Regions from separate parts of the Methylobacterium organophilum genome, predicted to be linked through region 2. Evidence: predicted binding sites of a transcription regulator. Region 2 holds the regulator's gene; each other region holds the start of a gene.
The links. Region 2 encodes LexA, which represses DNA repair genes until DNA is damaged. Its sites were predicted from a motif close to TGTTCNNNNTGTGTTCNG; they were not measured.
Positions count from the first base shown of each region.

Region 1: the regulator LexA is predicted to act here: its motif matches at 1,876-1,893, upstream of ruvC (crossover junction endodeoxyribonuclease RuvC).
Region 3: the regulator LexA is predicted to act here: its motif matches at 2,095-2,112, upstream of uvrA (excinuclease ABC subunit UvrA).
Region 4: the regulator LexA is predicted to act here: its motif matches at 1,837-1,854, upstream of MMB17_RS15870 (DUF3072 domain-containing protein).

Region 1 covers NZ_CP092848.1:4,658,482-4,661,999, forward strand. Annotated here, with positions in the region: gene MMB17_RS21985 (YbhB/YbcL family Raf kinase inhibitor-like protein) at 1-189, shown strand, start outside; gene MMB17_RS21990 (NADPH:quinone oxidoreductase family protein) at 267-1,247, shown strand; gene ruvC (crossover junction endodeoxyribonuclease RuvC) at 1,248-1,820, opposite strand; gene MMB17_RS22000 (DUF2852 domain-containing protein) at 1,989-2,453, opposite strand; gene MMB17_RS22005 (hypothetical protein) at 2,724-2,906, shown strand; gene MMB17_RS22010 (DUF6883 domain-containing protein) at 2,903-3,259, shown strand; gene MMB17_RS22015 (TetR/AcrR family transcriptional regulator) at 3,310-3,518, opposite strand, start outside.
Region 2 covers NZ_CP092848.1:2,217,147-2,220,664, forward strand. Annotated here, with positions in the region: gene MMB17_RS10235 (3-oxoacid CoA-transferase subunit B) at 1-330, opposite strand, end outside; gene MMB17_RS10240 (CoA transferase subunit A) at 351-1,088, opposite strand; gene lexA (transcriptional repressor LexA) at 1,396-2,130, shown strand; gene MMB17_RS10250 (ComEC/Rec2 family competence protein) at 2,124-3,518, opposite strand, start outside.
Region 3 covers NZ_CP092848.1:3,807,973-3,811,490, forward strand. Annotated here, with positions in the region: gene uvrA (excinuclease ABC subunit UvrA) at 1-1,958, opposite strand, end outside; partial or broken gene MMB17_RS17925 (efflux RND transporter permease subunit) at 2,394-2,603, shown strand; gene MMB17_RS17930 (PAS domain-containing protein) at 2,614-3,518, opposite strand, start outside.
Region 4 covers NZ_CP092848.1:3,397,460-3,400,977, forward strand. Annotated here, with positions in the region: gene MMB17_RS15855 (MATE family efflux transporter) at 1-234, shown strand, start outside; gene MMB17_RS15860 (DUF937 domain-containing protein) at 380-1,216, shown strand; gene MMB17_RS15865 (Flp family type IVb pilin) at 1,234-1,452, opposite strand; gene MMB17_RS15870 (DUF3072 domain-containing protein) at 1,575-1,814, opposite strand; gene MMB17_RS15875 (branched-chain amino acid aminotransferase) at 1,918-2,805, opposite strand; gene MMB17_RS15880 (MarR family winged helix-turn-helix transcriptional regulator) at 3,036-3,518, shown strand, end outside.

The DNA of each region.
Region 1 (3,518 bases), 2.4 Mb from region 2:
CAGAAGGAGGCCTGGCTGCCGCCGGATCCGCCCCCCGGCCACGGTCCGCACCGCTACCTGTTCCAGGTCTTCGCGCTCGCCCGCACCGCCGGCCTCCCCGCCTCCCCCGGCCGCGGCGCGCTCCTGGAGGCGATGGCGGGCAACGTGATCGCCAGGGGGCTGCTCACCGGCACCTATGAGCGGTCCTGACGGTCCCCTCCCCGTCCTTCGTCGGCCTTGCGTCCCGCCATCGCCTGCAGGCATGACCGCCTGAAGGAGGAGACGGCATGAAGGCGTTGATGTGCACGCGGCTCGGCGGGCCGGAGGAGCTGTCGATCGAGACCCTGCCCGATCCCGTGCCCGGTCCCGGGGAGGCCCTGGTGCGGGTGCGGGTCGCGGCGCTCAACTTCTTCGACACGCTGATCATCGCCGGCCGCTACCAGGTGAAGCCGGAATTGCCCTTCTCGCCCGGCGGCGAGGCCTGCGGCGTGGTCGAGGCCCTGGGTCCCGGCGCGCAGGGCGTGCGGGTCGGCGATCGGGTGATCGTGCATGCGAGCCACGGCACGGCCCGGGAACGCGTCACCGTCCCGGCCGAACGGCTGACGCCGGTCCCCGACGCCCTCAGCGACGAGAAGGCGGCCGGCCTCACCATCACCTACGGCACCACCCTGCACGCCCTGGCCGACCGCGCCCGGATGCGGCCCGGCGAGACGCTGGCCGTGCTCGGCGCCTCCGGCGGCGTTGGGCTCGCCGCGGTCGAGATCGGTAAGATCATGGGCGCGCGGGTGATCGCCTGCGCCTCCTCCCCGGCCAAGCTCGACATCGCCCGGGCGCACGGGGCCGACGAGGGCGTCGACTACAAGGCGGAGAACCTGCGCGAGGCCCTGCGCCGCCTCGGCGGCGAGAGCGGCATCGACGTGATCTACGATGCGGTGGGCGGCGACGACGCGGAGGCCGCGCTCCGCTCCCTCGGCTGGAAGGGGCGCTACCTCGTGATCGGCTTCGCCGCCGGCGCGATTCCGAAATTTCCCCTCAACGTGATCATGCTCAAGGGCATCGACGTGCAGGGGGTGCATTGGGGCGCCTTCGTCCAGCGCGAGCCGGAGCGGCACCGGTCGAACCAGGCGCAGCTCGTGGCCTGGGCGGCGGAGGGCAAGCTGCGGGCGACGGTGCACGGCGTGCTGCCGCTCGCCGACTACGCGGAGGCCCTCGGCCTCCTCACGCGGCGCGAGGCGGTGGGCAAGGTGCTCCTGCGGGTGAGCGGTTGATCAGCCGCCCTGCCGCGCCAGGGCCGCGGCGATGCGGGCGGCCGCCGGCCCCTCGTAGCCCGCGGCGGCGCCGTGGCGGGACTTCAGGCGCTGATGGCCCCGGTGATGGGCGTGGGTGACGGCGATGGCGAGGGCATCCGCCGCGTCGGCGAGGCGGAACTCGGCCTTGGGCAGCAGGAACTTCACCATCGCCTGGATCTGTCCCTTGTCGGCATGGCCCGAGCCCGCCACCGACTTCTTGATGAGGTTGGCCGCGTATTCCGAGACCGGCAGGCCCGCGAGCGCCGGCACCAGCAGGGCGATGGCGCGGGCATGGCCGAGCTTCAGCGTCGCCTGCGCGTCCTTGTTGACGAAGGTCTCCTCCACCGCGACCTCGTCCGGCGCATGCGCCTCGACGATGCGGGTGATGCCCTCGTGCAGCTCGCGCAGGCGCAGGGCCAGCGGCAGGTCCCCGTCGGAGGTGACGACGCCGCAGGCCAGATAGGCGAGCTTGGTGCCCTTGGCGGTGATGAGGCCCCAGCCGGTCCGGCGCAGGCCCGGATCGATGCCGAGGATGCGGATTTCCTGCGTCACGGCCCTCGGCCCTTCCTCGTCCCGGTCGGAAGTGACCGCACCCCCCTTGTCTGTACGAAACGTACAGTGAACGAAGGGTTGCCGCAAACGAAACGGCAACGCCTCCCCGGACGGGTCCGGAGAGGCGTCGCTGTCTGACGGATGCCGTTCCGCGCCGGGACGGCCGGATCAGGCGTCGATGGTCGGGCCGCTGCCCTCGCTGCCGCGGCGCTTGGCCATGAAGGCGTCGAACTGCTCGCGGTCCTTGGCCCGCTTCAGTTCCTCGACGAACTCGGCGAAGGCACGGCTTTCCTCCGCGAGCGCCCGGCGACGGGCCTCGAGGCGCTCGAGCTCGGCCTTGCGGTATTCGTCGAAGGCCCAGTTGCCGGTGGGGCCGGCATTCCGGGCGGCCTCGAAGGCCTGGGCGAAACGGGAAGCGCCGTTGCCGGCCGCGCCCCAGGAGCCCGTGCGGGCGAAGTCCCGTATCTGGTCGAGGGCCGGGTAGCCCGCGATCTTCCAGGCGACATAGGCGACCGCGAGCGGCCAGGCGTAGATGAACCCGACGACGATCGTGGCGATCTCGAGGGAACGGCGCGGGAAGGGGCCGCCGCGACTGCGGCACGCGCCCCATGGAGAGGTGGTGGACGTGTTCACGGCTTGAAGGCTCCGATGTGAATGTGAACGACATTCACATGCGGGGCCGTTTCCCCGCTTTCAAGGGTGGGGGGCTCGTGTTTTTCGGGCGGGGCGTCGCCGGAGCTTCCGTTCGGCGACCGCGTCGCTGAACGAATTCGGGATCTTGCCCGTGGATGCGGGCAGGCGCACAGTCGCGCGATGCCGGAGCGAACGTTCTCATTGGTGGTTGACCGTCGCCCTGCCGCGGAGCGCGCGCCGGGCCGCCCGCTCTTTCGCGAGCTGGACCGCGTGCGCGCGCTCGTCGACGTGCAGGGCGAGGACGGCGAAGTCGTGCCCGCCGGCAGCACAGGAACCGTCGTCGCCGTCTGGCGCGGCGGCCTGGGCTTCGACGTGGAATTCGTGCGCCCGGTCGAGGCCCTGGCCCTGTGCGCGCCGCAAGCGCTCGCGCTGGTCGAGCGCATCGACGAGTGAGTGGCTTCGTCGCTTATCCGGAGCAGTTCCGTGTCGATGACCACAAGGTCAGGCGCTATCTCCTCGATCCGGACCACGCCGAAGGCGGCGACAAATGCGCCTTCCTCCTCAGCATCGGCTTCACGGTCGACGATCCGGTCTCGCTGATGGCGGCGCTGGCGGCCCATCCGACTCCGCACACGCTGACCCGCACCTATCCGACGCCGTTTGGGCACCGCTACCATTTCGAGGGGCCGCTCCCGTGCCCAGATGGTTCGGTCGCGAATGTCCGGACCGTCTGGCAGGTCGATGCCGACTCGGGCCCCAACCCCGCCCGTTTCATCACGCTGAAGCCGCTCCCGCGATCCCGTTAGACGGCTCGCACCTGCGATCCGGTCGTGCGCGGTGCTGTCCTGCCGAAGGATCAGGCCGCCGGCGGCGCAGGGCTCTCCGCTCCGGGCGGTGCGCGGCGATGGCCCGCCGCTCCCCCCGCCCCGTGCACCAGCGCCAGCACACCGGCCCGGAGCAGCTCGTACTTGTCGGGGCCGCCCTTCGGCAGGCGGCCGGCGGCGGCGAGCGTGGCGAGGCCGTGCGAGAGCGCCCAGACTTCGAGGGCCACGAAGCGGGGATCGA
Region 2 (3,518 bases):
GTTCTGGGCGACCTGCATGGCGCCGAGGATGGACAGGTTGATGTGGCCGCCGCGGATCATCCCGAAGGAATCGGCGGAGGAGAAATAGCTCGTGGTCGGCAGCGCCGTGATGGTCTGCTTGCCGGCGTTGATGAGATCCGGGTCCTCCTCGCCCTCGTAGGGGAAGGGGCCCATGCCGAGCATCCCGTTCTCCGACTGGAGCTGCACGGTCATGCCCTCGGGGATGTAGTTCGAGACGAGCGTCGGGATGCCGATGCCGAGATTGACGTAGTAACCGTCCCTCAGCTCCTTGGCGGCGCGCTCGGCCATCTGATCGCGGGTCCAGGCCATGGTACTCTCCTCTCCCTCGATCAGATCTGGCCGCCGCCGGCCGCGGCCGGCTCGGCATCCTTGCGCTTGCGCACGGTGCGCTGCTCGATCTGCTTCTCGCGGATCGGCACGTGCAGGATGCGCTTGATGAAGATGCCCGGCGTGTGGATGTGGTCCCCGTCGATCTCGCCGGCCTCGACCAGGTGCTCGACCTGCGCCACCGTCACCTTGGCGGCGGTCGCCATCATCGGATTGAAGTTGCGCGCGGTCTTCCGGTAGACGAGGTTGCCTTCGGTATCGCCCTTCCAGGCATGCACGATGGCGAGATCCGCGAAGAGCCCGCGCTCCATCACGTATTCCTCGCCGTCGAACGTGCGCACGTCCTTGCCCTCGGCCACCAGGGTGCCGACGCCGGTCTTGGTGTAGAAGGCCGGGATGCCGGCGCCTCCGGCGCGGATGCGCTCGGCGAGCGTGCCCTGGGGGTTGAACTCGATCTCGAGCTCGCCGCCGAGATACTGGCGGGCGAATTCCTTGTTCTCGCCGACATAGGACGAGATCATCTTCTTGATCTGGCGGGTGGCGAGCAGCTTGCCGAGGCCGACATTGTCGATGCCGGCATTGTTCGAGACGACAGTGAGGTCCTTGACGCCGGATTCCTGGATCGCGGCGATCAGCTCGTCGGGGATGCCGCAGAGCCCGAAGCCGCCGGCCATGATGGTCATGCCGTCATGCAGGAGGCCGCTCAGCGCGGTCGCGGCATCTGGTTGCACCTTCCGCATCATTCCACCCTTTGAGAGTCGCCTTCCGCCGGCATCGATTCGCCCGGGGGGCGCACTATTCTGCCCATGGCGATTTGCACCGCAACAAGCGGCGGCGTCAAACCCGACTCCGCGTCGTCGCGGGCGGGATGTAACGGCGCGCGACGTCGTGCTCCTGCCGCGCGGGGCGATCCGGGCAGAATCTTTCATGTCGAAGGCGGTCGGGGGAAGCCCGCTGCTTGCGGAACACTTGCGGAACGTTTAACGTGTTCGCGTTTTGTTTCCGAGGTGCGCGGGATCCGCGCCCCGGCTTCGTGAAGGGTCGCGCATGCTCACGCGCAAGCAGCTGGAATTGCTCCAGTTCATCCAGGCCAGGATGAGCGAGAGCGGCGTGCCGCCCTCGTTCGACGAGATGAAGGATGCCCTCGATCTCAAGTCGAAATCCGGCATCCACCGCCTGATCACGGCGCTGGAGGAGCGGGGCTTCCTGCGCCGGCTGCCGAACCGCGCCCGCGCCATCGAGATCCTGCGGGTGCCCGAGGTTGCGGCCGGCCGGCCGCCGGAGCGTTCGGGCCCGCCCGCCGAGGTGCGGCGCTTCACCCCCAGCGTGGTCGAGGGCGGCCGCGCCAAGCAGCCCCCGGCCCGCCCGCCCGCGGCGGTCAGCACCGAGATCGACGACCGCATGGTCTCGATCCCCGTGATGGGCCGGATCGCCGCCGGCACGCCGATCACCGCGATCCAGAACCCGAGCCATTCCTTCGTGATGTCGCCGGACTTCCTCTCGGGGGGCGAGCATTACGCCCTCGAAGTGCGCGGCGACTCGATGATCGAGGCCGGCATCCTCGACGGCGACTTCGTGGTGATCCGCAAGCAGGACACGGCCAATACCGGCGACATCATCGTGGCGCTGATCGACGACGAGGAGGCGACGCTGAAGCGCCTGCGCAAGCGCGGCTCCTCGATCGCGCTGGAGGCGGCGAACCCGGCCTACGAGACGCGGGTGCTCGGCCCGGACCGGGTGCGCATCCAGGGCCGCCTCGTCAGCCTCGTGCGCCGCTACTGAAGCCGCTCCTCCGGGGCGGGCGGCGCCTCTTCGGCGCCGTCCTCCGCCTCGGGTTTCGCGGTGGGAGACGCTGCCGGAACGGCCGCCTCCCTGGGGGGCGGGCGCCAGGGGGCGCTGCGGCCCTGCTCGCGCGTGCCGGTCAGGGCCGGTGCGCCGCCCTTGAGGTCGATCGCGACGGCGCCGAGCCGTTCGAGCGTCCCCCGGTCGACCACGAGGCGCGCGGCGCAGGTCGGCGGTGCGCTGCGCCCGCTGATGACGATGTCGGCGCGGGCGCAATCCTCGCGGAAGGCGCGCTTGTCCGAGACATAGGCGACGACGAGGCCGCCCTTGGCCGCAAGGGTGCAGCCGAGCGGGTCGCAGCGGGCGCCGGCCCGGTCCGCCAGGGCCTCGGCGCGGCGGCCGTCGCCATCCGCCTTCAGCCATTGTTCGAGCACGAAGGCGGACGGCTTTCCCAGCGCGACGAGGCGGCCGTCGCTCCCGCGCACGGCGGCGCCGGCGCCGTGGCGGTCGATCAGGATGTCGGGCCGCTCCCGCCCCGCGGCGAGGCAGAGGCCCGCCCCGACCGGGAGCAGCGCCAGCCAGCGCAGGCGCGCGCCGGGCAGCACCAGCAGCAGCAGGGCGAGCGTCAGCGCCGCGAGGGCGCCGGTGCCGAAGGCGGGCAGAACCAAGGTCGCGGCGTCGAAGCCCGCGATCCAGGTCGCGATCGCGAGCATGCCCTTCACCGCGAGGCCCATCAGCCACCAGACCGGCCGGTCGAGGGCGAAGGGCGTGGCCAGCATCCCGAGGACCGCGGAGGGCATCACCACCAGCGAGACCAGGGGCAGCGTCAGGGCATTGCCGACGAGGCCGAAGGGCTGCACCGTCTGGAAGTGATAGGTGGCGAAGGGGGCCGTGGCGATCTGCGCCACCAGGGTGGTGGCGAGCGTGCCGAGGGTGGCCGTGGCCGCGGAGGCCGCGAGCCGCAGCCAGCGCCCGCCCTCCCGCGCCCGGGGAAAGACGCGGTCGAGCAGCGGCGCGCAGGCGATCAGCCCGGCCACCGCGCCGAAGGACATCTGGAAGCTCGGCCCGAGCAGGGCCTCGGGTTCGCGGGCGAGGGCGATCAGGGCCGCGAGCGCCAGATTGCGCATGCTGAGCGCCGGCCGGTCCACCAGGATCGCCCCCAGCATCACCAGCGTCATCACCAGGGAGCGCTCGGCGGCGACGTCCCAGCCCGAGAAGGCGCAATAGGCCGTGACGCCGGCCATGGCGCAGGCTGCGGCGATCTTCTTGATCGGCCAGCCGAGCGCCAGGATCGGGATGGCCGCGAGCGACGCGCGCACCAGAAAGAACACCACCCCGGCCGCGAGCACCATGTGCAACCCGGAGATGGAGATGACGTGATAGATGCC
Region 3 (3,518 bases), 1.6 Mb from region 2:
CCGACGAGCTTCAGCGCCCCCTTGCCGGGCTTGCGCCGCGCCTTCGGCGTGCGCACGGAGAGTTCGCCGGTGAGGTACTTCGCGGTGAGCGAGGCCGGGTCCTTGAGGAGCTGCTCGGGCGTGCCCTGGGCGACGATCTCGCCGCCATGGATGCCGGCGCCGGGGCCGACATCGACCACGTAGTCGGCCTGCAGGATCGCGTCCTCGTCGTGCTCGACCACGATCACCGAATTGCCGAGGTCGCGCAGGCGCTTGAGCGTGCCGAGCAGGCGCTCGTTGTCGCGCTGGTGCAGGCCGATGGACGGCTCGTCGAGCACGTAGAGCACGCCCGTCAGCCCCGAGCCGATCTGCGAGGCGAGGCGGATGCGCTGGCTCTCGCCGCCCGAGAGCGAACCCGAGCCGCGGGCAAGCGTCAGGTATTCGAGGCCGACATCGACGAGAAAGGTCAGGCGGTCGCGGATCTCCTTGAGGATCCGGACGGCGATCTCGTTCTGCTTGTCGGTGAGCTTCGAGGCGATCTCCGAGAACCAGCGATGGGCCTCGCGCACGGAGAGCGCCGTGACGTCGCCGATGTCCTGCCTGTCGATCTTGACCGCGAGCGCCTCGGGCTTGAGCCGTTTGCCGCCGCAGGCGGCGCAGGGCGTGGCGCTCATGAAGCGGCCGATCTCCTCGCGGCTCGCGTCGCTCTCGGTCTCCTTGTAGCGCCGCTCCAGATTCGGGATCACGCCCTCGAAGGGCTTGTTGACCGCGTAGGCGCGCAGGCCGTCATTGTAGTCGAACCGCACCGATTCCTTGCCGGTGCCGTAGAGGATCACCGCCCGGGCCGCCGCGGGCAGGGCCGACCAGGCGGTCGTGGTCTTGAAGCCGAAATGCTTGGCCAGCGCCTCCAGCGTCTGGTCGTAATAGGGCGAGGTCGACTTGGCCCAGGGGGCGATCGCGCCGCGCTTCAGGGTGAGCGCCGGGTCGGCGATCACCAGCGTCTCGTCGATGCGCATCTCATGGCCGATGCCGCCGCAGGTCGGGCAGGCGCCGAAGGGATTGTTGAAGGAGAACAGCCGCGGCTCGATCTCGGGGATGGTGAAGCCCGAGACGGGGCAGGCGAAGCGCGACGAGAAGGTGATCTTCTTCGGCGCCTCGCCCTCCGGCGTATCCGCGAACTCGATATCGGCGATGCCGTCGGCGAGATCGAGGGCGGTCTCGAAGGAATCGGCGAGACGGCTCGCGATGTCGGCCCGCACGACGATGCGGTCCACCACCACGTCGATGTCGTGCTTGAGCTTCTTGTCGAGCTTCGGCACGTCGTCGATCGGATAGTATTCGCCATCGACGCGGAGACGCTGGAAGCCCTTCTTCTGGAACTCGGCGATTTCTTTCCGATACTCGCCTTTCCGGCCTCGGACCACGGGCGCGAGCAGGTAGAGCCGGGTCTTCTCCGGCAGGGCCAGCACCCGGTCGACCATCTGGCTGACGGTCTGGCTCTCGATCGGCAGGCCGGTGGCCGGGGAATAGGGGATGCCGACCCGCGCCCAGAGCAGGCGCATGTAGTCGTAGATCTCCGTGACCGTGCCGACGGTGGAGCGCGGGTTCTTCGAGGTGGTCTTCTGCTCGATGGAGATGGCCGGCGAGAGCCCGTCGATCTGGTCGACATCGGGCTTCGACATCATCTCGAGGAATTGCCGGGCATAGGCCGAGAGCGATTCGACGTAGCGGCGCTGGCCCTCGGCATAGATCGTGTCGAAGGCGAGCGACGACTTGCCCGAGCCCGAGAGCCCCGTGAACACCACCAGCCGATCCCGGGGGATCGTCAGGTCGACGTTCTTCAGGTTGTGCTCGCGGGCGCCACGCACCGCGATGACGCGGGCATCGCGCGCCTGCGCGGCCCCGTCGAAGAGCGCGGCGAGCTTGGCGTCCTTCTCGCTCTCGGCTCGGCTGCTTGCGTCGGCTTTGGCTTTGGCCATGGGGCGGATCGGTCTGTTGCAGGCAGGCCCGGGGCGGCGCCATGCAGCGCCTGACGCCCGGTCCGTCAGGGCGGGCAACGGTCGTGCCGTGGGAATCGTCGACGCGGAAGATGGCCCTCGAGCGTCGGGGTACCACTAGAACGAAACGGAAACGACGGCAACTTCCTGCCGCGGGCGCAGCGACGGGCCGCTCCGGCCCTCGGCATTCGGGGCGATGGAGGGGTCCGCCGCTCCCCTCCGAGGGCCCGCGCCGCATTTTTCGAGTCAAATGCGAGCGACCAAATTTACAACCTTTAAGTGCAAAAATGCTGGCGCCTTTGCATGAAATTTAAGCAGAGGCCGAACTTCGAAAGTTTTGTTTCACGCCGGCTGGCCAGGGTCCCGGGCATCCTCTCCGGGCTGAGTCCTCCAATCGACCTGCACCACCGAGGCGAGGCGGTCGAGCCGCGGGCGGGGGAATTGCCGAGCAGCTTCTCGATCGGGTGGACCGAGGCCGCCTACCGGGAGAAGATCGCCGGCAACTTCGCGCCGATCATCTTCGGGCGCGGCGTGTTCATGATCTTCTGCTTCCTGGCCGGCCAGTACGAATCCCTGCGCCTGCCCATGGTCATCCTGCTCGCGACCCCGCTGGCGATCTTCGGGGCGGGGAGGGGGATCAGTCGCGGGCCAGAAAGCCCGAGAGCGGGCCGGACAGCCGGCAGACCACCCCGGCCGCGTCGTAATCGACCGCGACCTCGCCGCCCACCGCACCGGACAGGCCGCGCTCGATCAGCCGCGAGCCGAAGCCGGTGCGGGCCGGCGGCGTCACCGGCGGGCCGCCGCTCTCCTGCCAGCGCATGTTCAGGCGGGGCTCGGCCGCGCCGTCGGCGACGATCTCCCAGGTGATGCCGACGCGGCCCTCGGGCACGGAGAGGGCGCCGTACTTGGCCGCGTTGGTGGCGAGCTCGTGCAGCATCAGAGTGAGGGGGAGGGCGGCGGCCGCCCCCACCTGGATCGGCGGCCCGGCGAGGCGGAAGCGGCCGGCCTGGCCGTCGTCGTGGCTGGCGAGGGCCCCGGCGATCAGGGCCTCCATGTCGGCGGCCTCGCTCGAGCCGTCGAGCAGGATGTCGTGCGCCTTGCCGAGGGCGATCAGGCGCGCCACCAGGGTCTTCTTGGCCGTCTCGACCTCGGTGACGTTGCGCAGGCTCTGCGCCGCGATGGCCTGCGCCATGGCCAGGGTGTTCTTGAGCCGATGGGAGAGCTCGCGGTTGAGCAGGCGCTGCTGCTCCTCGGCCTGGATGCGGGCGACCGCCCCCCAGGCGCGCTCGGCGAGCTCGCGGGCGAAATCGACCTCGCCGCTCGACCAGTCGCGAGCGGCGGCGGACTGGGCGAAGAGCACGCCGACCAGGGCGCCGCGCCGGACCAGGGGCACCTCGATCGCCGCGCCGATTCCCGCCCGCGCATAGGCGGCGGCGCGCGCCGGGGGAAGCTCCGCCGCGGCGTCCCGCAGCACGCAGACCGCCCCCCGGGCGAGCTCGGAAAGCCGCAGGGGGAGCGCGGCGGAGGCATGGGTGCCGGCGA
Region 4 (3,518 bases), 1.2 Mb from region 2:
TGGGGGCGGGCGACGATCGGGACCATGCCGCCGGCCCTGATCGGGGCCGCCTGGTTCGGGCCGGAGGGCGTGATCGCGGGCACCGGCTTCGGCTCCCTGGCCTTCGGGCTGACGGCCCTCGTCCTCGCCTTCCGGACCGTCGCCCGGCTGGAGGCCCGCAGCCTCGAGCCGGTGCCCGCGGTCGCCCCGGCCGGCGGCGTGACCGCCGGCGTGGCGTCGGGAAAGGCGGCCTGAGAGACGCCGGAGAAGGATGTCCCGGGCAAAATCGCCCGGCGCGATCACCACCGCTGGTCACGGGCGACCCGATGGGACAGACTTGGCACAGTGTCAGGAGCCGCGTTCCGGGCTTCCGGACCGTTCTCGGAGAGGCGGGCCGCCCATGTTCAATCCGTTCGAGCTGATGCAGGCCCAGAGCCCGGCCGCGATTCAAGCGTTCGGCCAGCAATTCGGTCTCTCGCCGGACCAGACCCGGCGGGCGATGGAAGCCCTGCTGCCCGCCCTGACTATGGGCCTCCAGGCCACCCCGGGAAACGATCCGACCGGCATGGCCCGGATGTTCGGCCTGGGCGGCGGAGCGGGCAGCACCGGCCCGCGGAAGGCGGAATTTCCCTTCGGCGCGATGTTCGGGCCGCCCCAGCTGGTTCAGGCCATCCTGCAGCAGGCGGCGGCGAGCAGCGGCGTCGGCACCCAGGCCCTGCGGCAGATGATGCCGGTGATGGCCGGCATGCTGGTCGCGACCCTCGTCCATCTGATGCTCAACAGCGAGACGGGCACACGGGCCGCCCCGGCGCCGGAGCCCGCGCCCCTGTTCCCGCCGGGCAATCCCTGGGCGGCCTGGTTCGGCGGCCTGATGGACACGCCCGCGCCCGCGCCGCCCCCCGGGCGCAAGCCCGCCCCGAAGCCCGCGGCCAAGGCTGCGCAGCCGGGCCCTCGCGGCGCGGCGGAGAAGGGACCGGGGGAGAGGGGCGCGTCGGAGGCCTCCCTCGAGGTGTTCCAGCAGATGATGCAGACCGGGGCGGAGGTGCAGGAGCAGAACGTCAAGGCGATGCGGGAGATCTTCGACGCCTTCTGGACACGCCCCCCCATGGACAAGGCCGCCCCGGCCCCAGCCCCGGAGGAGGGCACCTCGGACAGGAAAGCGTCCCCCGCGGCGCCCAGATCCGACAAGCCGCGCGCGGGCAAGCCCCCGCGCGGCGAAGCGCCGACGGAGGATTGATCGCGGCCGGCCTGCTTTCAGCGTGCGGCGTCGAAGGACGTGTTGACGGTGTTGAACAGGGTGTTCACCGCGCTGGTGAGCCCGCTCATCGAGCCGAACACGGCAAGCGCCAGCACCACGGCGATCAGGGTGTACTCGATCGCGGTGGCGCCGGCCTGATCCTGGCGGAAGCGGGCCGAGAGCGTTCTCAGCGCCGGGCCGTACCGGGCCAGGGGCGGGATGCGTGACGGAACCATGCGCCGATCCCCCCCGAGGCGTCGATCTTCCCATGCTTCTAGGAACGGCGCATTGAAGAAGCCTTAAGACTTGCGCCGAAACCGGAGGCCAAACCTGTGCTTTTCTGCACAGCGGCCGCGGTTCAGGACAGACCCGCCTTCTCCCGCAGGGCGTCGATGCGCTTGGACGCTTCCGCCTTGTCGAGATCGGGCGCGTAGGCCTTCGGCTCCCCGGCCTGCTCCGACAGGGTCTTGAGGTACGAGGCCTGGGCGCCGGTCATCGGCTCGCCGCCGGTGGTCCAGGCATCCGGATCCTTGATCCGGTTCGAGTCGTCGCTCGGGTCGATCTTGGGGTTGTTGGCTTCCGGCTTGTGCTGGGTCATGACGGCTCCCGATAGGCGCTTTCGTTCACGGATTGTTCCATAAACGCGACGCGCCCGGGGCGGTTCCGGAGCCCGACCCAGGCTGGGCCGGGCTCCGGACGATTCAGGCCGCCACGGCGCGGGGCTGCACCTCGGCGAGGTAGTCGTCCATCAGCGTCTTGGTCAGCGCGGCGGGCGTGAAGCGGTAGGGGCCGATCTCGGCGACCGGAGTCACTTCGGCGGCCGAGCCCGTGATGAAGCACTCGGAGAAGCCGGTCATCTCCTCCGGGCGGATGCGGCGCTCGATCACCTCGATGCCGCGGCGGCGGGCGAGCTCGATCACGGTCTGCCGGGTGAGGCCGTTGAGGAAGCGGTCGGCCTGGGGCGTGTGCAGCACGCCGTCCTTGACGAAGAAGACGTTCGCGCCGGTGCACTCGGCGACGTTGTCCTCCCAGTCGAGCATCAGGGCATCGGCGTAGCCCTTGTTCTCGGCCCGGTGCTTCGAGATCGTGCAGATCATGTACAGGCCCGCCGCCTTCGAGGTGGAGGGCGCCGTGCGCGGATCCGGCCGCCGGTAATCGGCGATGTCGAGGCGGATGCCCTTCATCTTGGTGGCCGGGTCGAAGTAGCTCGGCCATTCCCAGGCGGCGATGGCGAGGTGGATGGTGTTCTTCTGGGCGGCGACGCCCATCATCTCCGAGCCGCGCCAGGCGACCGGGCGCAGATAGGCGTCCTGCAGGCCGCTCGTCTTGAGCACGAGGGCCTTGGCCGCCTCGATCTCGTCGACGGAGAAGGGGATCTCGAAGTCGAGGAGCTGGGCCGAGCGGCGCAGGCGCTCGGAATGCTCGCGGCTCTTGAAGATGCGACCGCCATAGGCCCGCTCGCCCTCGAAGACGGAGGATCCGTAGTGCAAGCCGTGGCTGAGCACGTGGATCTTCGCCTCCCGCCACGGCACCATGGCGCCATCGAACCAGATGGTACCGTCGCGCTCGTCGAACGGAATCATGGACATGCCCGGCTCCTTCGCCGCGGATTTGAATTCGGGGTGGATCCTCGCAGCGCGGGCGTCGCGACGGGACCGTCGGCGCGGGTGCTAGCAGGAGGGTTGACGGGTATCAACGAGGCTGAGATATGTCAACAACGCTGACTTATCTCCGGGCCCGGCCCGGGACGGCGGTTCTCCCGCCCTTCCTCGCCCCTGACAGCATCGAGGCAGCCGAAGACGTGACACGCCACGTGACGATGAGCGCCGCGGCGGCGCAGAGCTTCGACGACCGCGCCTTCGACCGGCACGACGCGCTCCCCGCCTGCGAAGGGCCGGCCGAGGGGTCCCGGGCGAGCGACGACCTGATCGAGCTGTTCTTCTTCGCCTATCGCGACTTCGTGAGCGACCCGGACCGGATCCTGGCGCAATACGGCTTCGGCCGGGCGCATCACCGGGTGCTGCACTTCGTGGACCGCTATCCGGGCCTGACCATCGCCGAGCTCCTCGACATCCTGAAGATCACCAAGCAGAGCCTCAACCGGGTCCTGAAGGACCTGATCGAGCAGGGCTATGTCGAGCAGAAGACCGGCGTGAACGACCGGCGCCAGCGGCTCCTGTTCTGCACGCGGGCCGGGCGGGACCTCGCGGCGGATCTGAGCCGGGTGCAGACGAAGCGCGTGGTGCAGGCGCTCGCCGGCCAGGCCGAAGCCGAGGGGGCGGATGCACGCACCTCGGCGCAG